DNA from 3 places in the Erwinia billingiae Eb661 genome. Region 2 is predicted to be linked to each of the others. Evidence: predicted binding sites of a transcription regulator. Region 2 holds the regulator's gene; each other region holds the start of a gene.
The links. Region 2 encodes PhoB, which activates phosphate uptake and scavenging genes when phosphate is short. Its sites were predicted from a motif close to CTGTCATAAAACTGNCNNAT; they were not measured.

Region 1 (9,860 bases), 2.2 Mb from region 2:
GACCTGCCAGCGGATGAATGGTATGCGCGGCATCGCCGACCAATGCCAGACGGTGCGCGGCAAAGTTGCGGGCATAACGTCCCATCAGCGGGAAGCTTTTGCGCTCACTTTCCACCTTACACAGCCCCAGTCGCAGATCGAAGGCCACCGACAGCTGCTGATTGAAGAGATCTTCCGGCATCGACTGTAAACGTGTCGCTTCCTGCGGCGAAACCGACCAGACAATCGAGCACAGATGCGGATCGCTCAGCGGCAGGAACGCCAGAATACCGTCGCCGTGGAAGACCTGACGGGCTACCGCGTCGTGCGGCTGCCCGGTGCGGATATTGGCCACCAGCGCATGGTGGTCGTAATCCCAGAACGCCAGCGGAATATCCGCTTTGTTGCGCAGCCAGGAGTTGGCGCCATCGGCCGCCACCAGCAGACGGGCACTCATCATGCTGCCATCTTTCAGGGTGACAAAGGCTTCGTTGTCGCCAAAGGCCACCTGCTGGAGCTCTGCCGGTGCAATCAGCGTGATGTCGCTCAGCTCGCTGGCTTTCTTCCACAGCGCCTGATGAATAATCGGGTTCTCGATAATGTGGCCGAGGTGCGCCAGCCCTTGTTGACCATCGTCAAAAGCGATGTGACCAAAGCTGTCGCGGTCCCAGACTTCCATACCGTGATAGGCGCTGGCGCGTGCTGCCAGAATCGAGGTCCAGACATCAAGATGCTGCAGCAGACGTTCGCTGGCGGCGTTGATGGCGGACACCCGCAGCGCAGGCTGCTCAGCCACAGACGGTTCTGCGGCAGGTTCACGCTCCAGTACCGCGATTTTCATGCCGCTGCCCTGCAGGCCACAGGCGACCGCCAGTCCAACCATACCGCCGCCTGCGACGATAACATCATAGGTTTGCATTACTGCTTTCTCCTTAGCGCTCAACCCAGCCTAACGTGCGCTCGGCGAGCAAATTACGCACCAGCGGCAGCGAGTCCATCGCCATCAGGCCAAGACTCCTTCCTGCCACCAGCGGTGTATAGCGGTTAGCAAACAACCTGACCAGCGTGTCGGTAATGCCAATGGTCGCCGCGGCATCCGGCTGTCGGCGCTGCTGATAGCGCTGCAGCGTGGCATAACTTCCCACATCTTCGCCAGCGCGCCAGCTTGCCGCTACCGTTTCGGCAAGCGACATTACGTCACGCAGCCCTAAATTAAATCCCTGACCGGCGATCGGATGCAGCGTTTGCGCGGCATTGCCGACCAGCGCCAGCCGGTGTGAAACATGCTGTGAGGCAGCCTGCAGCTGCAGCGGATAGCTGTGGCGCTGCCCGACCTGGGTGATGCGGCCTAAGCGCCAGCCAAACGCCTGCTGAAGCTGGTGAATAAACTGCCGATCGCTCCAGCCATCGATTCGGGCTTTATCGTCCAGCGGATGGCACCACACCAGCGAACTTCTGCCCGCAGACATCGGCAATAACGCTAACGGGCCATGCTCGGTAAAGCGCTCATAAGCCCGGCCCAGATGGGGTTGTTGAGTTGCTACGTTGGCGATTACCGCCACCTGTTGATAATCCTGCGACTGCCACTGCACGCCGCAGGACGCCGCCACCGAGGAGCGCGAGCCGTCGGCCGCCACCAGCAGCTGAGCCGGCAAGGTTTCGCCATTGCTGAGCGTCACCTGCACATCTTGCTGATTGCGCACCAGCCCGGTAACTTTTGCCGGGCAACATACGCGCACGCCGGGCGCCTTCTTCAGCAGCGTAAACAGCCGCTGGCCGATATCGTGCAGCTCAACCACCTGACCCAACGCAGAAATGCCATGGTCGGCAGCATCCAGCGAGACAAAACTGGCATGGCCGCGATCGCTGACGTGAACATGGGTGATGGCGGTGGCGCAATCCTTCAAGTACGGCCAAAGATTAATGGCCGCCAGCTGCTGACAGGTTCCCGCCGCCAGCGCAATCGCCCGGCCATCAAAACCAGGATGGGATCGGCTGGCGGGTTCGGTGGCTTCCACCAGCGTGACCGGCACCTGTCCCTGCGTCAGATGAGAAATGGCCAGCGCCAGCGTGGCTCCCGCCATTCCTCCGCCTGCAATTACGATGCTCATTAGGCTTTCGCTGCCGCCATCAACGCTTCGATCTCGTCCGCCTCTTTCACCACCGTCGCCGTCAGGTTTTCGTTACCTTCAGCGGTGATAATGATGTCGTCCTCGATGCGAATGCCGATGCCGCGATATTCGGCAGGCACATCCGCATCCGGCGCGATGTACAGACCCGGCTCGATGGTGATCACCATGCCTGGCTCAAGCGTGCGGTCGCGATCGTTGCCGTACACGCCGACGTCATGCACGTCCAGCCCCAGCCAGTGGCTCAGTCCGTGCATAAAGAACTGGCGATGGGCCTGCTCTTCGATCAGCGTATCGATATTGCCTTTCATCACGCCCAGCTTCACCAGCCCGGTCACCATGATGCGCACCACGACCGCATTCACTTCACGGATGCTGGTGCCGGGACGGAACAGTTCCAGCGAGGTGTTTAATGATTCCAGCACGATGTCGTAAATCGCGCGCTGAGGTGCGGTGAACTTGCCGTTGACCGGGAAGGTACGCGTGATATCGCCGGCATAGCCTTTCAGTTCACAACCGGCATCGATCAGCACCAGATCGCCATCGCGCATCTGGCACTCATTTTCGGTGTAGTGCAGGATGCAGCCGTTTTCACCGGCGCCAACAATGGTGTTGTAGGACGGGAAGCGTGCGCCATGCTGGTTGAATTCGTGCTGGATCTCACCTTCAAGCTGGTATTCATACATGCCAGGGCGGCATTTCTGCATGGCGCGCGTATGTGCCAGCGCGCTGATGCGGCCCGCTTCGCGCAATACAGCCTGCTCTTCCGCAGATTTAAACAGGCGCATTTCATGCACCACAGGACGCCAGTCGGTGATGGTAGCAGGCGCCGTCAGGTTCTGGCGCGAGCCGCGACGCAGCTTGTCCAGCGCCGCGAAGACCAGTGAATCGGCCTCAGGGTAAAGTCCCTGCGCGTGATACACCACGTCCAGCCCGTTCAGCAGCAGCGGCAACTGCTCGCCGATATGGTCGTAAGGCAGCGCGCGATCGACAGAGAGCTTCTCGGGTGCGGCATCCTGTCCCAGACGGCGGCCAAACCAGATTTCTGCGGTCAGGTCACGCACGCGATTAAACAGCACGCTGTGATTGTGGCTCTCGTCGCTTTTGATGAGCACCAGCACGGCTTCGGGTTCGTTAAAGCCGGTGAAGTACCAGAAATCGCTGTTCTGGCGATAAGGATATTCACTGTCGTTGCTGCGCGTGGCTTCCGGCGCAGCGAAAATCACCGCGGCGCTGGCCGGCGCCATTTTGCTGAGCAATGCAGCGCGTCGACGTAAAAATTCTTGCTGGGTCATCAACTTCTCCTGAGTGTGCGCCCGCTTAGTGCAGGGTCGGTTTTTGTACTTCCACAGCGGTTGGCAGCACATGGGTGAAGGTATCGTGGCAGAGTAACGCCGCAACGCGAACGTACTCGATCACCTCTTCCAGTGACTGCTCAAGCTCTTCCTGATCTTCGTCTTCATCATAGCCAAGCTGAGCAATGGTGCGCAGATCGTCGATCGCTTCGCCGGTCTCGCCTTTCACCTTGTCCAGTTTAGGCTGGGAAACGCCCAGACCCAGCAGGAAGTGGTTCACCCAACCCGCCAGCGCATCGGCGCGATCGAACACGGTGATGTCATCATCTTCTGGCAGATAGAGCTGGAACAGGAAGCCCTCTTCCGCAAGCGTATTTCCGATGGCTTCATGCAGCTGTTGCAGCGGCAAAGCCAGCGACTGGGAAAACGCCATGCCTTCGTTGGTCAGCTCATGAACCAGGGTTTGCCAGCTGCTGTCCTGCGTGCCGCCACAGATCATCCCGCTGAGTAAACCGTGCATTTCGGCAGGTGTCATCCCTACGCCCTGCTGCGTCAGTGCTGAAGCCAGCGCATCATAGCCCGGCATTGTGTTTGATAGTGACATACGTTTTGGTCATCGTTGGCTGGATAAGTTCGTGTTATGCTACCACCAGGTGCCTCAACGATTCCAGAAAAGGGGTTGTTTCTTCTATAAGGCGTAGTTATAGTTGCGCCCCTCCCAACCCATTGAGCGGTAAGGGAGATTGGCGGCGAAGTAATCAGTCAGGATGGTGGCATGTCTGCTCAACCCGTAGATATTCAAATTTTTGGTCGTTCGTTAAGAGTAAATTGTCCGCCTGAACAGCAAGATGCGCTGAATATGGCTGCCGAAGACCTTAATCAACGGTTGCAAGATTTAAAAGTTCGCACTAGAGTCACTAACACAGAGCAGCTGGTATTTATCGCTGCACTCAATATTTGCCATGAGCTGGCTGCGGAGAAATTGAAAACCCGCGACTATGCCAGTAACATGGAGCAGCGCATCCGGATGCTGCAACAGACCATTGAACAGGCGTTGCTTGAACAGGGTCGCATTACGGACCGGACCGGCAGTAAGTTCGAATAACACCTCATCGTTATCTGTGTTAGAGTGACGGTGAAGTACAAAATTTCTCTGAGATGTTTGCAAGCGGGCCAGTCCCCTGAGCCGATATTTAATACCATCAGAGTCTGACGCTCTGTAACCTGTGTGCAAGCTCGGTTCGTCCGAGAAGCCTGATGGTTACGACGGCAGTCTCACCTTGAACCAAGGGTTCAAGGGTTACAGCCTGCGGCGGCATCTCGGAGATTCCACTTCTTTACAGCAGTTCCTTTCTGGTACGATCCTGTCCAACACCCAGCGTGTGATTTCTGTGTTTACCCCTGTCCAGTCTTACTACACGGTGAGCTATGAACCTGAATCTTCTCGATCGCCAGGATATCCGCACCCATGTTCGTCACCTCCGTCGGGCGCTGACACCCGAGCAGCAACAGCTCGCCGCCGTGCAAGCCGCCGAACGCGCGCTTAATTTTGCTCCGATACAACAAGCCAAAAAAATCGCCCTGTTTCTCTCTTTCGACGGTGAGCTGAATACCCGTCCGCTGATTGCCAAACTCTGGCAGCACAAGCAACAGGTGTACCTGCCGGTGCTCCATCCGTTCTCCGAAGGCCAGCTGTTGTTTATTCGTTATGACGAGCACACGACGCTTACACCCAACCGGCTGCGTATTCCTGAGCCGCCGTTGGATATCCGCAATCTGGCCACGCTTAGCGAGCTGGATGTGCTGTTGGTGCCGTTAGTGGCCTTTGATAAGCAGGGACAACGGCTGGGGATGGGCGGTGGTTTTTACGACCGCACGCTGCAAAATTGGCAGCAGCACGGATTTTTACCCGTCGGTCTTGGGCATGATTGCCAGCGGGTTGATGATCTGCCCGTTGCGGAGTGGGATGTGCCGCTTCCAGCGATGATCACGCCGTCGAAAATCTGGCAGTGGTAAGGCTGAATCGCTATAAAAAAAAGCCCCGGGCAATTGCCGGGGCTTTTTTTATGGTGATTAACGGTGCGGGCGTTAACCCGCCAGCTTAATCAGTACAGCAGACGAGCACGGATGGTGCCCGGAATCGCTTTCATCAGCTGCAGCGCTTTATCCGCCACATCCTGCGGTGCATCGACATCAATCACCACATAACCCATCTGTGGGGTGGTTTGCAGGTACTGTGCGGCGATGTTGACGCCCTGGTCTGCAAAGATGTTGTTGATTGCGGTCAGCACGCCGGGACGGTTCTCGTGGATGTGCAGCAAACGGCTCTGGTCGCCATGCATCGGCAGAGAGACTTCCGGGAAGTTAACCGCAGACAGCGTTGAACCGTTATCCGAGTACTTAGCCAGCTTGCCCGCCACTTCGATACCGATATTTTCCTGCGCTTCCTGCGTTGATCCACCGATGTGTGGCGTCAGGATCACGTTATCAAACTCGCACAGCGGCGACAGGAACGGATCGCTGTTGGTCGCAGGTTCTTCCGGGAACACGTCAATTGCCGCGCCCGCCAGATGCTTGTCCGCCAGCACTTTACACAGGGCAGGAATATCGACCACGGTGCCGCGTGAGGCGTTAATCAGCAGTGAGCCTGGCTTCATCATCGCCAGCTCTTCTGCGCCCATCATGTTCTGCGTTGAGAGCGTCTCTGGTACATGCAGGCTGACGACATCACTCATATTCAGCAGGTCAGACAGATGGCGAACCTGCGTGGCGTTACCCAGCGGCAGCTTGCTCTCGATATCATAGAAGAACACGTGCATACCCAGGCTTTCCGCCAGCACGCCCAGCTGCATGCCGATATGGCCGTAGCCGATGATGCCCAGCTTCTTACCACGGGCTTCAAAAGAACCCACGGCCAGTTTGTTCCAGATGCCACGGTGTGCTTTGGCGTTCGCGGCAGGCACGCCGCGCAGCATTAACAGCAGCTCGCCGATGACCAGCTCAGCAACGGATCGGGTATTGGAGAAAGGTGCATTAAATACCGGGATGCCACGGCTGCCAGCAGCAGTCAGATCAACCTGGTTGGTTCCGATACAGAAGCAGCCGACCGCCACCAGTTTTTCCGCCGCAGCGAAAATGTCTTCAGTGAGGTTGGTGCGCGAGCGGATACCGATAAAGTGCGCGTCGCGGATGGACTCTTTCAGAGCGTCGCTGTCCAGCGCACCTTTATGAAATTCGATGTTGGTGTACCCTGATGCGCGCAAATTCTCGACCGCGCTCTGGTGGACGCCTTCCACCAACAGGAACTTAATCTTGTCTTTCTCCAGTGATACTTTTGCCATTTCCCGACCCTATTTTTGCGACTTCAGAAGTGCCAGCTTACCCCTATCTACATCCGGGTATAAGATAGCCTTCTGCCAAAATATCAAAATTTACGGCTGCGGCAATACAAACGATTGCCTGGATGCCAGCACGGCTAACAGGCAAGGCAGCACAATTTGGCAGATAATCGGGGAATGGTGAAAAGGATTAGCAGGATACGCCTGCGCATGAAAGTTATGTGACATAAGTCACCAAATTTCATCGGGTTCAGAAAAGATGTTTTTTATCAGAAAATAACCGACGCCGGGGCGGCGCCGGTAAGATCATTTTACTATGGTCTTCACACCGTTGGCGGTACCAATCAGCGCAACGTCGGCACAGCGTGCAGCAAACAGCCCCACCGTGACCACGCCTGGCAGCGCATTAATCGCTTTCTCCAGCGCAATCGGGTCCAGAATTTTCAGATTATGCACGTCGAGAATAATGTTGCCGTTATCGGTCAGCACATGCTGACGGTATTCCGGCAGGCCGCCCAGCTTCACCAGTTCACGCGCCACAAAACTGCGGGCCATCGGGATCACTTCCACCGGCAGCGGGAAACCGCCCAGCACATCAACCTGTTTAGACTCATCCGCTATACAGACAAACTTATCCGCCACCGCAGAGATGATTTTCTCCCGCGTCAGCGCCGCGCCACCGCCTTTGATCATCTGCATCATGCCATTGATCTCATCAGCGCCATCGACGTAGACCGACAGGGAGTCAATCTCGTTGAGGTCGAACACCTGAATACCCAGGCTTTTCAGCTTCTCTGTTGAAGCCTCAGAGCTGGAGACCGCACCGTCAATCTGGTGTTTGATCGAGCCCAACGCATCGATAAAGTGAGCGGCAGTAGAACCCGTCCCCACACCGACAATGGTGCCCGGGGTAACATAGTCCAGCGCTGCCCAACCGACGGCCTTTTTCAGTTCATCCTGTGTCATGGTAAGTTTAGATTCCGTACAGCTACAGTGTGGCGCTAGTATAAAACAACCCGATGGAAATGACTGCCTTCACGCGGGCTTTGTTGGCACTTTGGAAGCCAGGCCACAAACCTGAAGCGGGATAATGTCGCCTTTGCCCAGGGCAAAGTGACAAAAATATGGCATAGTGCAGTTTCCACACCTGAAAGAGAGTTATCACCCACTATGAAACGCCCGGATTATCGCACGCTTCAGGCGCTGGATGCAGTGATTCGCGAGCGCGGCTTCGAACGCGCAGCACAAAAGCTTTGCATTACCCAGTCGGCAGTCTCACAACGAATCAAGCAGTTGGAGAACATGTTCGGCCAGCCGCTGCTGGTGCGTACCGTGCCGCCACGCCCAACCGAGCAAGGGCAAAAGCTGCTGGCGTTACTGCACCAGGTTGAACTGCTGGAAGAGGAGTGGCTGGGCGATGAGAACAGCGGCACCACGCCATTGCTGCTGTCGCTGGCGATAAACGCCGACAGTCTGGCAACCTGGCTGCTGCCCGCGCTGAAAACCGTATTAACCGACTCTCCGGTGCGTCTGAACCTGCAGGTGGAAGATGAAAGCCGCACGCAGGAACGCCTGCGTCGTGGCGAAGTGGTTGGGGCAGTGAGTATTCAACCTCAGCCTCTGCCAAGCTGCCTGGTGGATCAGCTCGGCGCGCTGGATTATCTGTTTGTCGGCTCGAAGGAATTTGCCGCGCGTTATTTCCCGAATGGCGTGACCCGCTCTGCCCTGCTGAAAGCGCCCGCGGTGGCCTTCGACCATCTTGATGATATGCATCAGGCCTTTTTACAGCAGAACTTTGACCTGTCGCCGGGCAGCGTGCCCTGCCATATCGTTAACTCGTCGGAAGCGTTTGTGCAGCTGGCGCGTCAGGGCACCACCTGCTGTATGATCCCGCACCTGCAGATTGAGCGCGAGCTGGCAGAAGGCGAGCTGATTGACTTAACACCGGGCCTGTTCCAGCGCCGGATGCTTTACTGGCACCGCTTCGCGCCAGAAAGCCGCCTGATGCGCAAGGTCACCGATGCGTTAATCGCTCACGGCCATCGCGTCCTGCGTCAGCCGGAATAAGCCATAAAAAAAGGCTCCCGTTGGGAGCCCTGAATGCAGCCTACACCGGGCGTTGTCACTGACAGCGCCCTTTTTGCGATTACGGGTTACGCTGCAGTTCAAACACCACATCAACCTGATCGTCGAAGTGAATGCTCTGCTTTTCATAGGTTTCCGCCGCAGAGGTCATCGGTGCGGCATCGGCCATTTTATACATGCGCGCGACCGGCATTGGCTGGTAGTTAGCAACGTGATAACGGATGCTGTAAACCGGGCCCAGCTTGGTATTAAAGCCTTTCGCCAGCTCGCCTGCCTGCTGCGTCGCGTCCTGAATCGCCGCCTGACGCGCCTTGTTGCGGTATTCATCCGGATGGGCCACGCCCAGCTCAACGGAGCGGATTTCGTTCAGGCCAGACTTCAGCGCACCGTCCAGCAGCTCGTTCAGCTTATCTAACTGACGCAGAGTCACCTGCACCTGACGCACCGCACGGTAGCCTTTCAGCACCGCTTTGCCTTCTTTGGTGTAGTCATATTCTGGCTGGGTACGCAGGTTAGCGGCATCAATATCTTTCTTCTCAATGCCATTTTTTTGCAGGAAATCAAAGTACTGCGCGACTCGCGTATCGGCCTGAGCCTTGGCTGTCGCGGCATCTTTCGCCGAAATGCTGACTTCAATAGCCAGCGTAGCGATATCCGGTGTGGCTTCAACACTGGACTGGCCAGACGTCACAACGTGTGGGCCATTCGGCAGCTCATCTGCCAGCGCCAGAGCCGGTACGGTTCCAAATCCAATCATTGCGGCCAGGGCCAATTTAGTAAGCTTCACTGGGTTCCTCCGTGGGGTATTTAAGTCACATCAAGGTTTACTGACGGGGAAAATTGCCTCACCGCCAGAGAAATGTTCCGTCAAAACGCAACAAGCTGGCATATGTTATTGCGTTTTCGGGTATCAGGCTATGACCTTTATTCCTGGAGTGAGTTCCTTGTGACTGAAATCATCCCCATCAGACAATTACTGGAAACCTGTTGCCTGCAGCGCCAGCTTTAACGCAATGCCCCACATCATTACCCCA
Region 2 (9,860 bases):
CCCAGTGCCAGGATGTCTTTGGAAGTTAAACGATTCGTCATAAGCAGAAAATTAGCCCGTACTGGTGTTAAGTGAAGTCGCGATGTCAGCTTCATCACCCTGCCTGCACTAAAAACGCCAGAATTTCAGACCGATACAGGGCGATTGTCTGTCCTGTGGTCACTCTGGTAGCGGATTTGCGCTGATTTTAATCTGTTTACAGGGGGATAACGTAAAAACGGCGCTAAGTAAACCGTTTATAGGGCAGAAAGGCAAGGCGGGATCGGAAAAGCAGAGCGATATGTTGCAAAAAAAGAACCAGCCAGTGTATCGCTTCAGGTTATCGGCTGGATGCCTTACATGATTTGTATTTTATTTGTGCAACGCGGGGTTAATTTCTGCAGGGAATGGCCGGATGATGCACAAAAGGCGCGGAATTCCGCGCCTTTTACACAGGTTGATGCAGGGTTACCAGACGTCTTTGGCGATATCGACCACCAGACGCAGCTTCGCCCACTGCTGCTCTTCGGTCAGGCTGTTGCCCTCTTCAGTGGAGGCAAAGCCACACTGCGGGCTCAGGCAGATTTGATCGAGGCTGACAAACTGCGCCGCTTCGGCAATCCGCGCTTTCACCGTTTGCGGATTTTCCAGCTCACCGTTTTTAGTGGTGATCAGGCCCAGCACCACCTGCTGCTTGCCGGGTTTGATAAAGCGCAGAGGCTCGAAGCCGCCGGAACGCTCGTTATCATATTCCAGGAAGAAGGCATCAATATTCACGGTGCCGAACAGAATTTCTGCCACCGGCTCATAGCCGCCTTCGGAGATCCAGGTTGAACGGAAGTTGCCGCGACAGACATGCAGACCAATGGTCAGATCGTCCGGCTTGCCTTCGATGGCTTTATTCAGCACCTGCGCATAAATGCGCGCCAGCTGTTCTGGATCGTCGCCGCGCTCGCGGATCTGGCTTTTCTGATCTTCAGAACAGAGGTAAGCCCAGACGGTGTCGTCGAGCTGCAGGTAACGGCAGCCGGCCGCATAAAATGCGCTAATCGCGTCACGGTAGACGGTGGCCAGATCGTCGAAGTAGTCGTTAAGATCCGGGTAAACGTTGGCGTCGATCGCCTTACGGCCACCGCGGAAGTGCATCACGCTTGGGCTAGGAATGGTCATTTTCGCCACCGCGTCGCCGCTGATACTTTTCAGGTAGCGGAAGTCTTCCAGCATCGGATGGTTACCGAAGGCGATCTTGCCGGTGACACGGATACCGTGGGCTTTGGTCTGCACGCCGTTGAACTGGATGCCCTGCTCAGACTCATAGCGCTCAACGCCTTCCAGGCCATCGAAGAAGTCAAAGTGCCACCACGCGCGGCGGAATTCACCGTCGGTGACCACCTTCAGTCCACAGGCGCGCTGATGAGTGACCACATCACGAATGGCTTCATCTTCAATACGACGCAGGGCAACGGCATCAATCTCACCCTTCTGGAACTGCTCGCGCGCCTGTTTGATGGCGGCGGGACGAAGGAAGCTGCCTACCACTTCGGCACGATACTGAGCTGAATCTCTTTGCATGTTGTGTCACTCCTGACCTGCGCACACGCGCATAATTTACCGGTGAAATTATCACGAATCGTTATTCTTAGACTTCTGGATGTCTATATGTCCAGACGCAAGAGTGTCATGAGAGCGACGCTGGCGCAAACGAGGATAATTCATCAGACATGAAAAAAATTCATCTTGGCCGGTGTTAACGATCCTCAATCAGCGCACGCGCCTGACTGACCTGCTCTGGCGATAACGGCAGATATCCCGCCTGGGTGACCAGCGCCTGGCCGTCAGCGGATAACACGTGATGAAGAAACGCGGCGGTAAGAGGTTCCAGCGGCTTGCCGGGTGGTTTATTGACGTACAGGTACAGCTTGCGGGCGTAAGGATAACGGCCGCTGCGAATATTGGCCGCATCCGGCGCCACCCAGTTCTGGCCATCGCGGGACACCGGTAATGTCTTCACACCGCTGAGATGAATGCCCATGCTGGCATAGCCAATGGCATTCAGCGTGCCCGCCACGGCCTGCACCACCGCCGCAGAGCCGGGATATTCCCCGACATCATTGCGGAAATCGCCATTGCACAACGCCTGCTGCTTGAAAAAGCCCCAGGTGCCGGAAGCGGAATTGCGGCCAAAACGCTGCAAAGGACGGGACACCCAGCTTGGTTGAGTTAACTGCACATCGCCCCAGCGATGCACCGCGGAGAGCGCGCCACAGCGCCGGGTAACGGAAAAGATCGCATCGAGCTGCTGCGTATTCAGACCCTTGATCGGGTTGTCCTGATTGACCACCACCACCAGCGCATCCATCGCCACCGGCACGGCCAGCGGTGGATAGCCATAGCGGTCCTCGAACAGCTGGCGCTCAACCGCCTGCATCGGGCGACTCATTGCGCCAATCTGCGCCGCGCCGGCCGCCAGCGAGGTGGGTGCGGTAGAGGAACCAGCGGCCTGCACCTGCACATTTACGCCCGGAAACTGCCGGTTGAAGCTATCGCCCCACAGCGTCATTAAGCTGCCGAGGGTATCCGAGCCAACGCTGGTCAGGTTACCGGCCAGCATCCCCTCTTGTGCCTGGGTGGTCAGGCTGAAACAGGCCAGCAGCATCAGAAACAGCTTTTTCATCACAGGGTTCCGCTACGATCATCGAACCGCATTCTGTGCCAACTCGCTGCTGACAATCAACCTTGGTGGTAAGGAGAAGCTGAAACAGGTCTCTTTGCCAGGCTGGCTGGTGATGTCCAGCCGGGTGTTGTGGTGGCTGAGCGCATGCTTGACGATCGCCAGGCCAAGCCCGCTGCCGCCGGTTTGCCGCGAACGGGCCTTATCGACGCGGTAAAAGCGCTCGGTCAGCCGGGGAATATGCTCTTGTGCAATGCCCGGACCGTTATCCTTCACCTTAAATTGCGCGCCCTGTGGAGTTCTCAGCCAGCTGATATCGATGCGCGTGCCGGCCGGCGTGTGGTTAACCGAGTTGTACACCAGGTTTGAGATGGCGCTGCGCAGCTGTTCATCATTGCCATACACCCGCAAATCCGCGTCCATCGTGAAGTGAATCTCGTGCCGGCCCTGGCTCAGGGTTTCCGCTTCACGCTGCAGCAGACGCAGCATCATCGGCACGTCGACTTTTTCCTGCAGATCCAGCGCCGGTGCGGCTTCAATCCGCGACAGGGTCAGCAACTGTTTCACCAGGCCGTCCATGCGGCGGGTCTGCTCCTGCATGGTGTGCAGGGCCTTGTCACGCAGCGGGCCTTCCATCACCGAATCGTTCATCATCTCCAGATAGCCCTGCAGCACCGTTAACGGCGTGCGTAGCTCATGGCTGACGTTAGCAAAGAAGTTGCGCCGGGCGCCCTCAAGCTGATGCATCTGCGTGACGTCACGGGCTACCAGCAGCCATTGCCCTTCCGAATAGGGCATTACGCGGAATTCCAGCTGACGATTGCTGTTCAGCACCAGCGTCAACGGTCGGGTAAAATCGCGCTTCCGCACATAGCGGGTAAACTCGGGATAGCGCAGCAGGTTAAGGATGTTCTGACCATTGTCTTCCGGCCAGCGCAGTCCCAGCATCTGTTGCGCCAGGCCGTTACACCAGAAAATGGTGCCCTCTTCGGTGGTCAATACCACCGCATCAGGTAAGGATTCGGCGCCACTGCGAAAGCGTTTGATCAGATGGCCCAGCTCACGCCGACGCCGGCGATTTCTCGCCTGCATCTGGTAAAGGCCATAAAAGAGAGGTTCCCAACTGCCGCGCCCCGCCGGTGGCGTCATGCTGCGGTCAATCCACAGCCAGTGGGATAAACGAAGTAAATTAGCGAAATGCCAGCCCAAAACGGCTAACACCGATACCAGTAGCAGCCAGGGCAGGTAGCCCACCAGCAGCCCCAAAATCAGGGCCGGAAGGCAGGCGAGCACCACTTCCAGCAACAATCTCTTCCAGGAGAGGCGTTCCAACACGGTGAAGACTCCAGTGCGAACGATCAGTAACGTGCAGAGAAACGGTAACCTGTTCCGCGAACCGTCTGCACCATGCGATCGTGCCCGGTCAGTTCCAGCGCTTTACGCAAGCGGCGAATATGAACGTCAACGGTACGATCTTCGACGTACACGTTAGTGCCCCAGACATGATTAAGCAACTGCTCACGGCTGTAAACCCGCTCAGGATGGGTCATAAAGAAATGCAGCAGCTTGTATTCCGTCGGCCCCATTTCCAGCGGCTGGGTGTCTGACATCACGCGATGAGACGAAGGATCCAGGCTCAGTCCCTGCATCTCAATCACTTCTTCCACCGCCATTGGCGAGATCCTGCGCATTACCGCTTTAATCCGCGCCACCAACTCTTTCGGCGAAAACGGCTTGGTAATATAGTCGTCAGCCCCCACTTCCAGACCGCGAACGCGATCTTCTTCTTCACCGCGCGCCGTCAGCATCATCACCGGAATGTCGCGGGTCATCGCTTCACGCTTTAAATGCTTGATAAACTGAATGCCTGAACCACCCGGGAGCATCCAGTCCAACAGGATCAAATCAGGCCAGGGTTCGATAAGCAAATTGACCGCACTGTCATAATCTTCCGCTTCTATCGGTTGATAGTCATTTTGCTCCAGCACGAAACACAACATCTCACGGATTGGGGCTTCATCTTCGACTACCAGAATACGCTTAGCCATTATTGCTCCTGCTACTGTGACGGAATGTCACTGGATTTGCGGCGTCATTATGCGTCAGTTTTATGACAGTTTTATGAAAAAAGCACGGCCCGGGCCGCCGTTTTATAACACTTTTGTGAAGGTTACAGTCATTCAGACTGGGGTTTTACGCGTTGCTGTTTATAATCGTCGACTCTGCCTTGCGCCTTAAAGGGATCTCATGCGAATTATCCACACGTCAGACTGGCATCTGGGCCAATTTTTTTACACCAAAAGCCGCGCCCCGGAACATCAGGCTTTTACAGACTGGCTGCTGGCTCAGGCGGTGGAACATCAGGTGGATGCCATTATCATCGCGGGGGATATTTTCGACACCGGTTCGCCGCCCAGCTATGCGCGCGAGCTGTATAACCGTTTCGTGGTCAACCTCCAGCAAACCGGCTGTCAGCTGGTGGTGCTGGGTGGCAATCATGATTCCGTCGCCACGCTGAATGAATCGCGTGAGCTGCTGGCCTGTCTCAACACCCGGGTGATCGCCGCGGCCAGTGACGATATCGCCCAGCAGGTGGTGATCCTGAATAAGCGCAATGGCGAACCTGGCGCGGTCCTGTGCGCCATTCCCTTCCTTCGCCCGCGTGACATCACCGTCAGCCAGGCCGGTCAGTCTGGCCATGAGAAGCATCAGACCCTGCTGGAGGCCATCACCCAGCATTACGATCGCTGCTGGCAGGCGGCGCAGGCCGAGCGGCAAAGGCTGGATTTACCGTTGCCGATTATTGCTACCGGCCATCTGACCACCGTCGGCGTGACCAAAAGTGATGCGGTACGCGATATCTATATCGGCACGCTGGATGCTTTTCCGGCCCAGGCATTTCCCCCGGCGGATTACATCGCGCTCGGCCATATCCACCGCGCGCAGCGCATCGCCAACACGGAGCATATTCGCTACAGCGGCTCCCCTATTCCGCTCAGTTTTGACGAGTTGGGCAAAGACAAAAGCGTGTTTCTGGTCGACTTTGCCGACGGCAAGCTGAGCCAGGTTGAAACGCTCTCTGTCCCGCTGTTTCAGCCGATGCAGATGATCAAAGGCTCGCTGGAAGAGATTGAGCAGCAGCTGGCCGCGATTGCGCCGCGTGAAGATGGCAAGCCGGTGTGGCTGGATATCGAGATTTCCACCCAGGCGTGGCTGAACGACCTTCAGCGGCGTATTCAGGAACTGACCCAGGAAATGCCGGTAGAGGTGGTGCTGTTGCGCCGCAGCCGCGAGCAACGGGAACAGGTTATCGACCGGCAAAACAATGAAACCCTCAGCGAACTCAGCGCGCAGGAGGTGTTTAGCCGCCGTCTGGCGCTGGAAGAAAATGAACAGCCTGAACGGCTGGCGCGGGCGACGGCGCTGTTCACCCTGACGCTGGCAGAAATTGATGATGAGGTGCAACCGTGAAAATCCTGACGCTGCGGTTCAAAAACCTCAACTCGCTGAAAGGCGAATGGAAGATAGATTTTACCGCCGAGCCCTTTGCCAGCAACGGTTTGTTTGCCATTACCGGCCCGACCGGCGCGGGAAAAACCACCCTGCTGGATGCCATCTGCCTGGCGCTGTACCACGAGACGTCGCGGCTGGGGAAACTCTCGCAGACGCAGAACGATTTGATGACCCGCGACACCTCAGAATGTCTGGCCGAGGTTGAATTTGAAGTGAAAGGCGTGGCCTGGCGGGCATTCTGGAGCCAGAACCGCGCACGCGGCGCGGTGGATGGCAATCTGCAGGCCCCGCGCGTCGAGCTGGCCCGCTGTGATGACAACAAAATCGTTGCCGATAAGGTGAAAGACAAGCTGGATATGCTGACCGCGCTGACCGGGCTGGATTTCGAGCGTTTCACCAAATCGATGATGCTGTCGCAAGGGCAGTTTGCCGCCTTTCTGAATGCCGATGCCAACAGCCGGGCAGAGCTGCTGGAAGAGCTGACCGGCACCGAAATCTACGGTCGCCTGTCCGCCAACGTCTTTGAACGGCATAAAAACGCCAAAGTGGCGCTGGATACGCTGCGTGCGCAGGCCAGCGGCATGGCGCTGCTCGACGAAGAGCAACTGCAGCTGCTAACAACCCAGTTAGAGCAGTTGGTGTCGGATGAGCAGGTACTCACTTCGCAACATCAGCAGCACAGCCTTTTATGGCAATGGCAGCAGCAATATCACGCGGCCTTGCAGGCGCTGAAAGCGGCCGAAGACGATCATCAGCAGGCCGAAAGCGCCTGGCAACATGACAGCGGCGAGCTGGCGCGTCTGGTTCAGGCCGAACCGGCAGAAAAACTGCGCCCGCTCTGGCAACAACGCGAACAGTATCAGCAGGATGCGCATCAGCTCAGCATCCAGCTGCAGAACCTGTCCCAGCAAAAGGATCGGGCTCAGCAGCAGCTGACCGGCTTAACCCAGCAGCTGAAAGCGGCCGATGAGGCACGGCAACAGCATGAAGCGCATCGCCAGCAGCAGGAAACGGTGATTACCGACAGGGTGCTGCCGCTGGATAACCGCATCGCCACGCTGGACCAGCAAAACCAGCTGCTCGAAAAAGAGGTCAGTGAGTACCAACAATCTCTTAATCGTCGGCAGGATGCCCTGCAGCAGAACCAGAAATCCCAGGCTGAGAAGCAACTTCAGCAGCAGCAAACCCGCCAATGGCAGCAGGCACATCCGCACTTTTCCGGCTGGGGTGCCTCCCTTCCCCTGTGGCGCGTGCGCTTTGAGCAGCAGCATCAGAGCGAACTGGCGCTGACTGCACTGCAGGCACGCAGTGCACAACAGGCCGCTCAGGTGGTTCAGCAGGAACAGCATTACACCGCGCTCGATCGGCAGATACAGCCTCAGCAACAGCAGCTGGAACAGGCCAAAACCCGCTGTGATGAAGCTGAAAAATTGCATCACCAGCGTCAGCTGCAGCATCCGGAAGATCGGCTGCAGGCCTCGCTGGCCCAGCTCAGCCAGCAACGTCCACTCCGACAAACGCTGGCGCTGCTGATCCCGCAGTGGCAGCAGTTGCAGACCCGCATGCAGCGACAGCAAACCAGTCAGTCAGAGGGTCAGAAACAGCTGAAGCTGACCGAACAGCAACTCGAGGTGCTGCGCGCGAACTGGAAAGAGAAGCATCAGCACTGGCAGGATCTGGAGAAGCGCTGCGAGCTTGAGAGGCGCATTGCCGGGCTGGAGCAGCAGCGGGCCTTACTGGAAGCCGGTCAGCCTTGTCCGCTGTGTGGCGCGTGCGAGCATCCTGCAATTGCCGACTATCAGGCCCTTGAGCCGTCAGAAAATCAGCAGCGGCTGGTCAAACTGAAAGCCGAGGTCGATAGCCTGAAAGATCAGGGCACGGCGACGCGGGAACAGTTGAAAAACCTGCAGCAGCAGGCGGAGAAAGAGCAGCAGCTGCGGGAAGAGAACGATCGTGAAGCCGCACAGTTACAAAGCCAGTGGCAGACCGCAGTCGATGGCCTGGCGTTAACCCTGACGCTGGCAGACCGGGAAGAAACGCAGCAATGGCTGGCCGCTCAGGATCAGTCAGAAGCTGAGGGTCAGGCTAACTTACTCAGCCTGCAGCAAAGCGCGCGAGAACTGCAACAGCAGAAAGATGCGCTGAACCAGCGGCAGAATGAGCTGGCAGCATTGCTGCAGCAGCAACAGCTGGCAGGTCAGCAACTGCTTACTACCCGACAGGCGCTGAGCGAGCTGGAGCAGCAGCATAAACAGCAGCAGGCCGCCGTGCAGCAGCAGCGCGACGACCTGCAGGCCTCGCTGGCCGAATCTGCGCTGACGCCACCCGAGCCGGGCAGCCATGAAAGCTGGCTGGCCAGCAGACAAGATGAGTGGCAGCAGTGGCTGAAAGCGGAGCAGGCGCTAACTGACCTGTTGCCACAGCTGACGACCCTTGCCACTCAGCAGCAGGCATTGAGCGATGAAATCGGCCGCGAAAAATCGCGCCTTGCGGAACTGGCACTGCGCCTTAACACCGAAGCTGAATCGCTGAGCGAATTGCGAGCCCAACGCCTGCAGCTGTTTGGCGAGCAGGCAACTTCAGCGGTACAACAGCAGCTGCGTCTGGATTCTCAGCGTCACGCCGAAAGCAGCCAAGCCTGCCTGCAGCAGTGGCAGACAGAGCAGAACCAGTTAAATACACTGACCGGACAGCATAACTCACTATCTGAGCAGTCGGTTACGCTGGCACGACGGCTTGAAGATGCTCAGCAAGCGTTGAATACCGCACTGGCCGCCAGTCACTTCAGTGATGAAGCGGCCTTCACTGCCGCATTGCTGGATGAAGAGCAGACGCTGAAACTGCGTGCATTGCAAAAGCAGCACGACCAGCGTCGCCAGCAAGCCAGCGTATTGCTGCAACAGGCGCAAAAAATCCGGGATCGGCATCTTGAGCAGAAACCCGCCGAACTCACGGAGCAGACTGAGGCGTTAAGTGAAGCGGTCAGCCGGCTGGCTAACCTGCTGAAAGAGAATAATCGCCAGCAAGGGGAAACCCGCCAGCAGCTGACCAGCGATGCCGCGCGTCGCCAGCAGCAGCAATCGTTACTGGAACAAATCCGGCAGAACGAACAGGAAGTGGAAGACTGGGGCTATCTCAACCAGCTGATCGGTTCCCGCGAAGGGGATAAATTCCGTAAGTTCGCCCAGGGACTGACCCTTGATCACCTGGTATGGCTGGCGAACAACCAGCTGAACCGGCTGCACGGACGCTATCTGTTGCAGCGTAAATCGAAAGAGGCGCTGGAGTTGCAGGTGGTGGATACCTGGCAGGCAGATTCACTGCGCGATACCCGCACCCTGTCCGGCGGCGAAAGCTTCCTCGTCAGCCTTGCGCTGGCATTGGCGCTGTCGGACCTGGTCAGCCATAAAACCCGGATTGAATCCCTGTTCCTCGACGAAGGTTTTGGCACGCTGGATGCGGAAACGCTGGACAGTGCGTTGGACGCGCTGGATGCCCTGAATGCCAGTGGCAAAACGATTGGCGTGATCAGCCACGTGGAAGCGATGAAAGAACGCATCCCGGTGCAGATCAAGGTCAGAAAAGTCAACGGATTGGGTTACAGCAAGCTGGAAACGCCCTCGGCGTAAATCGGGCGCCTGGAAGGCGCCCGATGATGACTTACAGGGTCGGTGATTTCGCGCGCGGCCCTTTTAAA
Region 3 (9,860 bases), 880 kb from region 2:
GCGCAACGATATCGTCTTTACCCTGCACCAGGTCAACGTGCAGCCCCTGCACCGGCAGCGTACGGAGGGTATTGATGTTAGTGCCGGCGCTGTCAAAGTAGGTGGTCAGCAGCAGTTTGGTGTTGCCCTGCAAGGCATCATAAGCCGGTTTGAAGGCGTTCAGCCATTCCTGCGGCAGTTCCAGCACCAGCGCAGGTTCATCAATCTGTACCCATTCAATTCCGCGGGTAGCCAGCTCGCCCAGCACCTGCTGGTAGACCGGCAGAATGTCTTTCAGCAGGCTCAGTCGGTCAAACTGTTCGCCTTTTACTTTACCCAACCACAGATAGGTTACCGGGCCCAGCAGCACCGGTTTTACGTTGTGGCCAAGAGCCAGCGCTTCATCGACTTCTTCCAGAATTTGTGTCCAGCTAAGTTTGAACTGCTGGCCCTGGGTGAATTCCGGCACCATATAGTGGTAGTTGGTGTTGAACCACTTGGTCATTTCGGCAGCGGCAGCGGGCTCACCCGTGGGTGCCCGGCCACGGCCAAGACGGAACAACGTATCCAGATCGACAGAGCCATCTTTGTTTTGGTGACGGGCCGGCCCGTTGCCCAACATCAGGCTGGTGGTCAGAACGTGATCGTACCAGGCGAAGTCACCCACCGGCACCCGATCAACGCCCGCCTGCTTCTGCTGCTGCCAGTGGCGGGCACGCAGTTCGCGGCCTACCGCCAGTAAATCGTCCTGAGTGCTGTTACCCGCCCAGTAGCTTTCCTGCGCTTTTTTCAGTTCGCGACGCAGACCGACGCGAGGGAATCCAAGTGTGTGGTTCAGAATGGTCATCAGTTCTTTCCTCAGTTGTTGCCCGCTGTCCTTGCAGATGCAATCAGGCTTTTAGACGTCCAGATGTTTACACATCTATAATCCGCAGGTACTGTAGTCACCACAAGCGCAAATTGTTCACTGTCGATGTGAAGGACTCTCATGATCGAACTCAAACACCTGCGGACGCTGCAGGCGCTGCGGACAACCGGTTCGCTGGCGGCCGCGGCGGCCCAGCTTCACCAAACGCAGTCGGCGTTATCTCATCAGTTCAGCGACCTGGAACAGCGTCTGGGCTTTCGGTTATTCGTGCGTAAAAGCCAGCCGTTGCGCTTTACGCCCCAGGGCGAAATCCTGCTGCAGCTGGCGGAACAGGTGTTGCCGCAGATCCAGCAAGCGCTTCAGGCCTGCCACGAGCCTCACCAGACCACGCTGCGCATCGCCATTGAATGCCATAGCTGTATCCAGTGGCTGACGCCGGCGTTGAGTAATTTCCGCCAGAGCTGGCCTCAGGTGGTGATGGATTTCAAATCGGGCGTCACATTTGACCCTCAGCCTGCCTTGCAGCAGGGCGAGCTGGATATCGTGCTGACCTCCGATATTCTGCCGCGCAGTGGCCTGTTCTATTCGCCGATGTTTGATTTTGAAGTGAGGTTAGTGCTGGCCCAGGATCACCCGCTGGCGAAAGTGGACCATATCTCGCCGGAAGATTTGGCGAATGAAGTGCTGATGATTTATCCGGTGCAGCGTCAGCGTCTGGATATCTGGCGACACTTCCTGCAACCGGCTGGCGTCAGCCCGGCGCTGAAAAGCGTCGATAACACCCTGCTGCTGATCCAGATGGTGTCGGCCGGGATGGGGATTGCGGCACTGCCGCATTGGGTGGTGGAAAGCTTCGAACATCAGGGACTGGTGGTGACCAAAACGCTGGGTGATGGCCTGTGGAGTCGTCTGTATGCCGCCGTGCGTGATGGTGAACAGCGTCAGCCGGTGACCGAAGCCTTTATCCGTTCTGCCCGCCAGCATGCCTGCGATCATCTGCCGCTGGTCAGAGACGCTTCTCAGCCCGGTGCCGCACTGCCCTCTCCGCTGACCCACTCCTGATTTACCTGCCAGCCTGAATCGCTGGTGGGTTTTCCTGTATCAACGGCCATTTGTCACTATAATGCGCACAACAGCCTTTGATCCCTGATGAGATTTTTATGACTAATAACGACGTTCTGCGCAGCGTGCGCTTCATGCTTAACCTGAGCGATGCGCAGGTTGTGGCAATTTTGGCGCTGGCAGAAACAGAAGTCACCGAAGCCGAAATCAACAGCTTCCTGAAGAAAGACGATGAAGACGGTTTCCGTGAATGCCCGGATGTGATTATGGGCTACTTCCTGAATGGCCTGATTTTCCAGCGCCGCGGCAAAAGTGAAGATGCACCAGAGCCGTCCATCGAGCGCAAGATGACCAATAACATCATGATGAAGAAGCTGCGCGTGGCGTTCGATCTGAAAACCACCGACATTCTCGACATTCTGAAGATGGCGGATTTTGCGGTGGGACAGTCTGAGATTGGGGCGATTTTCCGCAAGCCGGGTCACAAAAACTACCGCGAGTGCGGCGATCAGATCCTGCGTAACTTCCTGAAAGGACTGACCATGAAAATCCGTCCTGCGGTTGTGCCAAAAGCCAAGTAAGTCATAACGGGCAGCAGCAGTCTGCCCGTTTTTCCTGCCCGTTATCCCCGCACGTTCCCCATGCTATCGGCCTTTCACGATCCAGTGTCGGTGCACCAGCAATGAAGCGAAAATAACCGCGGCACCAATAATAAAGCTCGGCCAGTGTGGCTGCTGCTGCCAGATCGCCAGGTTCACCAGCAGTCCGGCGGGCACATGCATGTTGTTCATGATCCCCAGCGTGCCGGCATCAACCTGCGTCGCACCATAGTTCCACATAAAGTAGCCCAGCCCAGACGCCACCACACCCAGCCAGATCAAAATGCCCCACTGCAGCGAAGTTGTCGGTAATTTTTGCGGATTTCCCCACATAAACCACGCCACAACGGCAATCATCGCCGCGCCCAGATAGAACCAGGAGAACGCGGTGTGCTGCGGTACCGGCCGGATTTCCTGCAGGCGCTTATACCCGACCATGCCAATGGCAAAGATGAGGTTCGCCAGTTGCACCAGCATCAGGCCGAACCAGAAATGATCGCTGACTTTGTCGTAGCGGATGATAGCCGCGCCGCCCACCGCCAGCATCGCGCTAAGGGCATAGCCCCAGCGCACGCCGCGGCCGGTCAGCAAATCATAAACCAGCGTCACGTACAGCGGCGTCATCACCGTAAACAGCAGGAATTCCTGCACGCTGAGGTAGAGATAGGCCTGGAAACTGATCAGATACATGATGCCGAGCTGCAATGCGCCCACCGCCATGTACATCAGGATGGTCGAGGCCCGATAGCCACGCCAGCGCAGAAACGGCAGGAACACCACCGCCGCCAGCACCAGGCGCACTAATACCGAAAATACGCTATCGACCTGGCCCGCCAGGTATTCGCCAATCAGGCTAAAAGAAAATGCCCACAAAATTGTGGTGACAATCAGTAACGTCACAATGGAAGACCCTGCTGCGAAAAGTGCGCCCAGTGTAACGAAATGACCGAAGTTGCAGGAAAGTATTTAGTTTACATCTGGCGCTTTTTCATCCTTTCGCGCTGTCATAAAAATGTAACATTTGCGTAAACCTTCACAGTCTCAACAGCAGAAAACCCCTATCCTGTGCGCGAAATGGAACATCCCTACGCCCTTTGACGGACGGATCGATGACGTGAGGCGTCCGCGGAGGTTAAAACAACAAGAACGTCGCCATTGGAGGCTTATATGTTAAGTATTTTCAAACCGGCATCTCATCAGCCGCGCGTTGAAGCCAGCCAGGTGGATCCGCTCTACCGCAAGCTACGCTGGCAAATCTTCCTCGGTATATTCTTCGGTTACGCCGCCTACTATCTGGTGCGTAAAAACTTCGCGCTGGCCATGCCCTACCTGATTGAACAGGGATTCTCACGGGGCGATCTCGGCTTCGCGTTATCCGGTATTTCTATCGCTTACGGTTTTTCCAAATTCATTATGGGATCGGTCTCGGACCGCTCTAATCCCCGCTATTTCCTGCCCGCCGGTTTGATCCTGGCCGCTGCGGTGATGCTGTTTATGGGCTTTGTGCCCTGGGCTACGTCCAGCATCATGGTGATGTTTGTCCTGCTGTTTCTCTGCGGCTGGTTCCAGGGCATGGGCTGGCCACCGTGCGGGCGAACCATGGTTCACTGGTGGTCACAGAAAGAGCGTGGCGGCATTGTGTCGGTGTGGAACTGTGCACATAACGTTGGCGGCGGCATCCCACCGTTGCTGTTCCTGCTGGGCATGGCGTGGTTTAACGACTGGAAAGCAGCGCTCTATATGCCGGCGTTCGGCGCGATTCTGGTGGCTGTTTTTGCCTTTGCGCTGATGCGAGACACGCCACAATCCTGTGGTTTGCCGCCGATTGAAGAGTACAAGAACGACTATCCGGTGGATTACGATGAGAAGCATGAAGAGGAGCTGACCGCTAAGCAGATCTTTATGCAGTACGTTCTGCCGAACAAACTGCTGTGGTACATCGCGCTGGCGAACGTGTTCGTGTATCTGCTGCGTTACGGCATCCTCGACTGGTCACCGACCTACCTGAAAGAGGTTAAGCACTTCGCGCTGGATAAATCCTCCTGGGCATATTTCTTCTACGAATACGCCGGGATCCCAGGAACGTTGCTGTGCGGCTGGATGTCGGACAAAGTCTTTAAGGGCAATCGCGGAGCGACCGGGGTGTTCTTTATGGTGCTGGTGACCATTGCCACGGTGATTTACTGGATGAATCCCGCAGGCAATCCGGGGATCGATATGGCCTGTATGATCGTCATCGGCTTCCTGATTTATGGCCCGGTGATGCTGATTGGACTGCATGCGCTGGAACTGGCACCGAAAAAGGCGGCAGGCACGGCGGCAGGCTTTACAGGTTTGTTTGGTTACCTTGGCGGATCGGTCGCGGCAAGCGCGATTGTCGGTTATACCGTGGATTACTTTGGCTGGGACGGCGGCTTTATCATCATGATTGGCGGCTGCGTGCTGGCGGTGATCTTCCTGCTGCTGACCATGCTCAGTGAAAACAAACATAAACAGCAGCTGAAGTCGGCTGAATAACGTGAGACCGCCCCGGATTCGGGGCGGTTATTACGGCTTACACGTTGTACATCTTGCGCAGGTAATGCGGCACCGCGTTATCCGCGTTGCTGCCAATCACTTCCAGCTCCGGCAGGAAATCTTTCAGGCGCTGGTGAGAGTTGCTCATGATGCAGCCTTTGCCCGCCATGCTCAGCATCTCTTTATCATTCATGCCGTCACCAAAGGAAATGCAGTCCTTCAGGCTGTAACCCAGCGATTGCGAGACGGCATCCAGCGCGTGGCCTTTAGAGACGCCACCCGCCATCACTTCCAGACAGGTTGGCAGCGAGAAACTGACGTTAACCCGGTCACCCCAGCGTGCGATCAGCGCTTCTTCCAGCGGGATCAGCAGTTCGGGCTTACCACAGGTAAAGAACACCTTGCTGATGCCATCGGTTGGCAGCGAACCCGGTTGATAGATCTGATAGTTGAAGTCGGACTCACGGAAAAAATCCATCTCTTCAGGACGATTGCGGTTCAGGAACCACTCTTCATCGCGATAGACGTTGGTGAAGATGTCCTGATGGTCGTGGTGCATCGCAAACAACTCACTGGCGATGTCTTCATCCAGGTTGTGGCTGAACACCAGCCCGCCCGCGGTATTGTGCACGCGAGCGCCGTTGGAGGTGATCATAAACGCATCAATCCCCAGGCTGTCGCGCATCTGGGCGACATCAATATAGTGACGGCCGGTGGCAAAAATAAAGTTCACGCCTTTGCGGGTCAGCAGCGGCAGCGTTTCACGGGCAAAGGAGGAGAGACGGTGATCCGGAGACAACAGGGTGCCATCAAGATCGGAAGCAACGATAGGGTACATAAAACCTCTGGTTTGTCTGTTATCGGGCATGCTTTCTTGCCCGCTAATGAGAGTCATATCTGAGTCGTGCACAATTAGGGATGTCTGGAAAAAAACGCGACGATCGCGTCCAGCGCTTCGGCACGCATGCTGTCTTTTTCAAACAAGATCTCATGACGCGCGCCGTCGATAACAAACGGTTTTCCCCCTTCACAGAGTTGCCCCGCAGTGGTCATGGCCTGACAGAATAAATCCTGGGCCCGGTTATCCACCACCTTGTCCGCACCGGCCTGCAGCAGCAGCAGCGGCGTGGTGATTTCTTTCGCTTTCTCTAAAATGCTTTGTCCGGCCAGCACGCCTTCACGCACCCAATGATAGGTTGGACCACCTACCCGCAGGCCGGGGTCGTCAGCGTAAAAGCGCAGATTGCGCCGGTAACGTTCACGGCTGTGGGTCAGCGCATTGATACCAAACGGGCGTGCGCGCCATTTTCCGGTGCCCATCGCATAACCATCACGGAATGCCGGACGTTTCTCTGCCCAGTTCAGGATCTGGTTGGCCATCCATACGGGCATCGGCAGATAGATACCGAACATTGGTGACGCCAGCACTACCGCATCGAACGCTTTCGGCTGTCTTGCCAGCATCAGCGTCAGGATCGCGCCACCCATCGAGTGAGCAAGCGCATAACGATGACGGTAATCGCGGCTGGCAATTTCCTTTTGATACAGCGTTTCCAGATCGTCGACATAGTGGTCGAAGGCTTCTACGTGCCCACGGTGCGAATCCTGCAGCAACCGGCCCGAACGTCCCTGCCCGCGGTGGTCGATAATCACCACATCATAGCCGCAGTGGAACAGATCGTAGGCCAGCTCAGGGTATTTCACGTAGCTTTCGATGCGCCCCGGGCAGAGCAGAATAACGTTATCGTGTTTTTCAGCGCTGAAGCGGACGTAGCGGATCGCCACGTCTTCCACGCCGGTAAATTCACCCTCTTCCCGGCGCTTCCAGAAATCCAGCAGCGGGCCTGTAGCAAAAGCGGCAAACGCCTTTTCACGCGTTGGCCAGCCGTTTTTTCGACCTGTCATCGGCTTCAGCCCTCACTCCCTTCATCCGCTGCGAAAGACCTCACGTCATCCCGTAGCGCAACCGCAAACAATGACGTATTGTGTCACACTTCTGCGCTATCAGGGAGCGTTACCCATGACCATCGAGTGGTGGCTGGCTTATCTTCTTACAACCAGCATTTTAAGTCTTTCCCCGGGTTCGGGTGCCATTAATACCATGAGCACCGGCATCAGCCATGGCTATCGTGGCGCGGTTGCCTCTATTTCTGGCCTGCAGGTCGGTCTGTCGCTGCACATTGTGCTGGTCGGCATTGGGCTGGGCGCGCTGTTCTCCCAGTCCGTTTTAGCGTTTGAAATTCTGAAGTGGGCAGGTGCGGCCTATCTGGTCTGGCTGGGCATCCAGCAGTGGCGCTCTGGCGGCGGTATCGATCTGCAAGCCGTGGCGAAAGCCATGCCACGTCGCAAGCTGTTTAAGCGGGCGGTGTTGGTTAACCTGACTAATCCGAAGAGCATTGTTTTTCTGGCGGCGCTGTTCCCGCAGTTCATCATTCCGCATCAGCCGCAGGCGATTCAGTATCTGGTGCTGGGCGTGACGACGGTGGTGGTCGATATCATTGTGATGATTGGCTATGCCACATTAGCAACGCGCATCGCGGGCTGGATCAAAGGGCCAAAGCAGATGAAGTTGCTGAACAGAACCTTTGGCGGGATGTTTATGGCGGTGGGTGCGTTGCTGGCCTCAGCCCGACGCATTGCCTGACAGGCGAAGCGAAAAGGCCGGGCAGCCAGCCCGGCCTCTGATTGCCTTACTCTTCGTCACCATCGACGTGATCCCGGATCATCACCATAAACGGTTTACCAAATCGCTCCAGCTTCTTCTGCCCTACCCCGTTGACGCCCAGCATCTCTGATGCGGTGATCGGCATCTGCTCGGCCATTTCAATCAGCGAGGCATCGTTGAACACCACATACGGCGGGACGTTGTTTTCGTCGGCAATCGCTTTGCGTAATTTACGCAGCTTGGCGAACAGCTTGCGATCGTAATTGCCGCCGTAAGATTTCTGGCTGCTGCTGCGGGTTTTGACCGTTACCAGCCTTGGCACCGCCAGCATCAGTGAGGCTTCGCCCCTGAGGACCGGCCGGGCCGCTTCCGTAAGCTGTAGGGCAGAGTGCATCGCAATGTTTTGCGTCACCAGCCCGAGGTGGATCAGCTGACGCAGCACGCTCACCCAGTGTTCATGGCTCTGATCTTTACCAATGCCGTAAATCGGCAATTTATCGTGCTGCATATCGCGAATACGCTGATTGTTCGCGCCTCTCAGCACTTCAACAATGTAGCCCATACCAAAACGCTGCCCAACGCGATAAATACCGGATAATGCTTTCTGCGCTTCCACCAGACCATCATAACGGCGTGGCGGATCCAGGCAGATATCGCAGTTGTCGCAAGGCTGCTGACGACCTTCGCCAAAGTAATTCAGTAGCACCAGTCGACGGCAGGTTTGCGCTTCCGCAAAGGCACCCATAGCGTTCAGCTTGTGTCGCTCAATGTCCTGCAACGGACCCGGCGCTTTTTCATCCAGGCAACGGCGCAGCCAGGCCATATCGGCCGGATCGTACAGCATCAGGGCTTCGGCAGGCAGGCCATCGCGCCCGGCGCGTCCGGTTTCCTGATAATAGGACTCGATGTTGCGTGGGATATCAAAGTGCACCACAAAGCGTACGTTGGGCTTGTTGATGCCCATGCCGAACGCCACCGTGGCGACAACGATTTGCAGGTCATCGCGTTGGAATGCTTCCTGAACCTGCGCGCGATGGGCATTGTCCATCCCGGCATGATAGGCGCCGACGCTCAGCCCACGGCTTTGCAACCTGGCGGCGGTGTCTTCCACCTTCGCCCGGCTGTTACAGTAAATGATGCCGCACTTGCCCCGTTGATCCTGCACGTAGCGGAGCAGCTGCTCGGTGGGTTTGAATTTTTCGACCAGCGTGTAGCGGATATTCGGGCGGTCGAAGCTGCTGATTTGGATCAGCGGATCGTCCAGCTGAAGCAGACGCGCAATATCATTGCGGGTGGTTTCATCCGCCGTGGCCGTCAGGGCCATCACCGGCACATCAGGCAGGCGCTGGCGTAGCTGGCCCAGGGCGCCGTATTCAGGACGGAAATCATGGCCCCACTGAGAAATACAGTGCGCTTCATCGACCGCCAGCATGGCTGGATTCCAGTGCAGCAGATTGTCGAGGAAGTTATCCATCATCAGGCGTTCAGGCGCGATATACAGCAGCCGCACTTTACCCGTACGGCAACCGGCCATCACCTCCTGCTGCTCTTCACGGGTCTGGGTGGAGTTGAGGCAAGCGGCCGAAACGCCGTTAGCCAGCAGCTGATCCACCTGATCTTTCATCAGCGAGATCAGCGGAGAGACCACCAGCGTCAGGCCTTCTCTTACCAGCGCAGGGATTTGATAGCAGAGCGACTTACCGCCGCCGGTCGGCATAACGACCAGGCAGTCACGCCCGTTCAGTGAGGCCTGAATGATCGATTGTTGTCCTGGGCGAAAGTGCTGGTAGCCGAAGGTCTCTTGCAGTACCTGTTCCGCCAGCGCTTCCTGATTAATAACTGCCGTTGACACGTATTCCCCAAATCTGATGAGGGGTGAGCGGCGTCAACCACTCACCCAAAAACATTAAAACAGGTCGTTCAACATCACGCCCACACCCACGCGCGTCTGGCGGTGATTGTAGTCAATCAGTGATTCACCATAGCCGCTGAACACCTGAGTGTAGAAGCGAACGTGATTGGTCATCGGGTAGCTCCAGCCCATTTCCGCGCCGCCATAACCGCTGTTCCAGTTATAGTTGCTCTTCACGCTGAAAATGCTCTCGCCCCACTGATAGCCAACGGTCAGGCGATAATACCCCATGTACTTAGTGATATCCGGGTTATCATC

Region 1: the regulator PhoB is predicted to act here: its motif matches at 6,950-6,969, upstream of serA (phosphoglycerate dehydrogenase).
Region 3: the regulator PhoB is predicted to act here: its motif matches at 3,510-3,529, upstream of glpT (glycerol-3-phosphate transporter).

Annotation. Positions count from the first base shown of each region.
Region 1 is NC_014306.1:4,060,314-4,070,173, forward strand. It holds gene ubiI (FAD-dependent 2-octaprenylphenol hydroxylase) at 1-898, opposite strand, end outside; gene ubiH (2-octaprenyl-6-methoxyphenyl hydroxylase) at 912-2,090, opposite strand; gene pepP (Xaa-Pro aminopeptidase) at 2,090-3,403, opposite strand; gene EBC_RS19955 (YecA/YgfB family protein) at 3,429-4,007, opposite strand; gene zapA (cell division protein ZapA) at 4,179-4,508, shown strand; RNA gene ssrS (6S RNA) at 4,551-4,734, shown strand; gene EBC_RS19965 (5-formyltetrahydrofolate cyclo-ligase) at 4,832-5,419, shown strand; gene serA (phosphoglycerate dehydrogenase) at 5,509-6,744, opposite strand; gene rpiA (ribose-5-phosphate isomerase RpiA) at 7,048-7,707, opposite strand; gene EBC_RS19980 (LysR family transcriptional regulator ArgP) at 7,912-8,808, shown strand; gene EBC_RS19985 (oxidative stress defense protein) at 8,888-9,613, opposite strand; gene argO (arginine exporter ArgO) at 9,800-9,860, opposite strand, start outside.
Region 2 is NC_014306.1:1,132,232-1,142,091, reverse strand. It holds gene brnQ (branched-chain amino acid transport system II carrier protein) at 1-41, opposite strand, end outside; gene EBC_RS06535 (cobalamin-independent methionine synthase II family protein) at 448-1,551, opposite strand; gene EBC_RS06530 (PstS family phosphate ABC transporter substrate-binding protein) at 1,727-2,653, opposite strand; gene phoR (phosphate regulon sensor histidine kinase PhoR) at 2,672-3,985, opposite strand; gene phoB (phosphate response regulator transcription factor PhoB) at 4,009-4,698, opposite strand; gene sbcD (exonuclease subunit SbcD) at 4,898-6,121, shown strand; gene EBC_RS06510 (SbcC/MukB-like Walker B domain-containing protein) at 6,118-9,792, shown strand; gene EBC_RS06505 (DUF799 domain-containing protein) at 9,824-9,860, opposite strand, start outside.
Region 3 is NC_014306.1:251,508-261,367, reverse strand. It holds gene metE (5-methyltetrahydropteroyltriglutamate--homocysteine S-methyltransferase) at 1-826, opposite strand, end outside; gene metR (HTH-type transcriptional regulator MetR) at 968-1,909, shown strand; gene EBC_RS02585 (YehS family protein) at 2,008-2,490, shown strand; gene EBC_RS02580 (carboxylate/amino acid/amine transporter) at 2,554-3,408, opposite strand; gene glpT (glycerol-3-phosphate transporter) at 3,676-5,025, shown strand; gene yigL (sugar/pyridoxal phosphate phosphatase YigL) at 5,063-5,863, opposite strand; gene pldB (lysophospholipase L2) at 5,938-6,930, opposite strand; gene rhtB (homoserine/homoserine lactone efflux protein) at 7,046-7,669, shown strand; gene recQ (ATP-dependent DNA helicase RecQ) at 7,716-9,542, opposite strand; gene pldA (phospholipase A) at 9,597-9,860, opposite strand, start outside.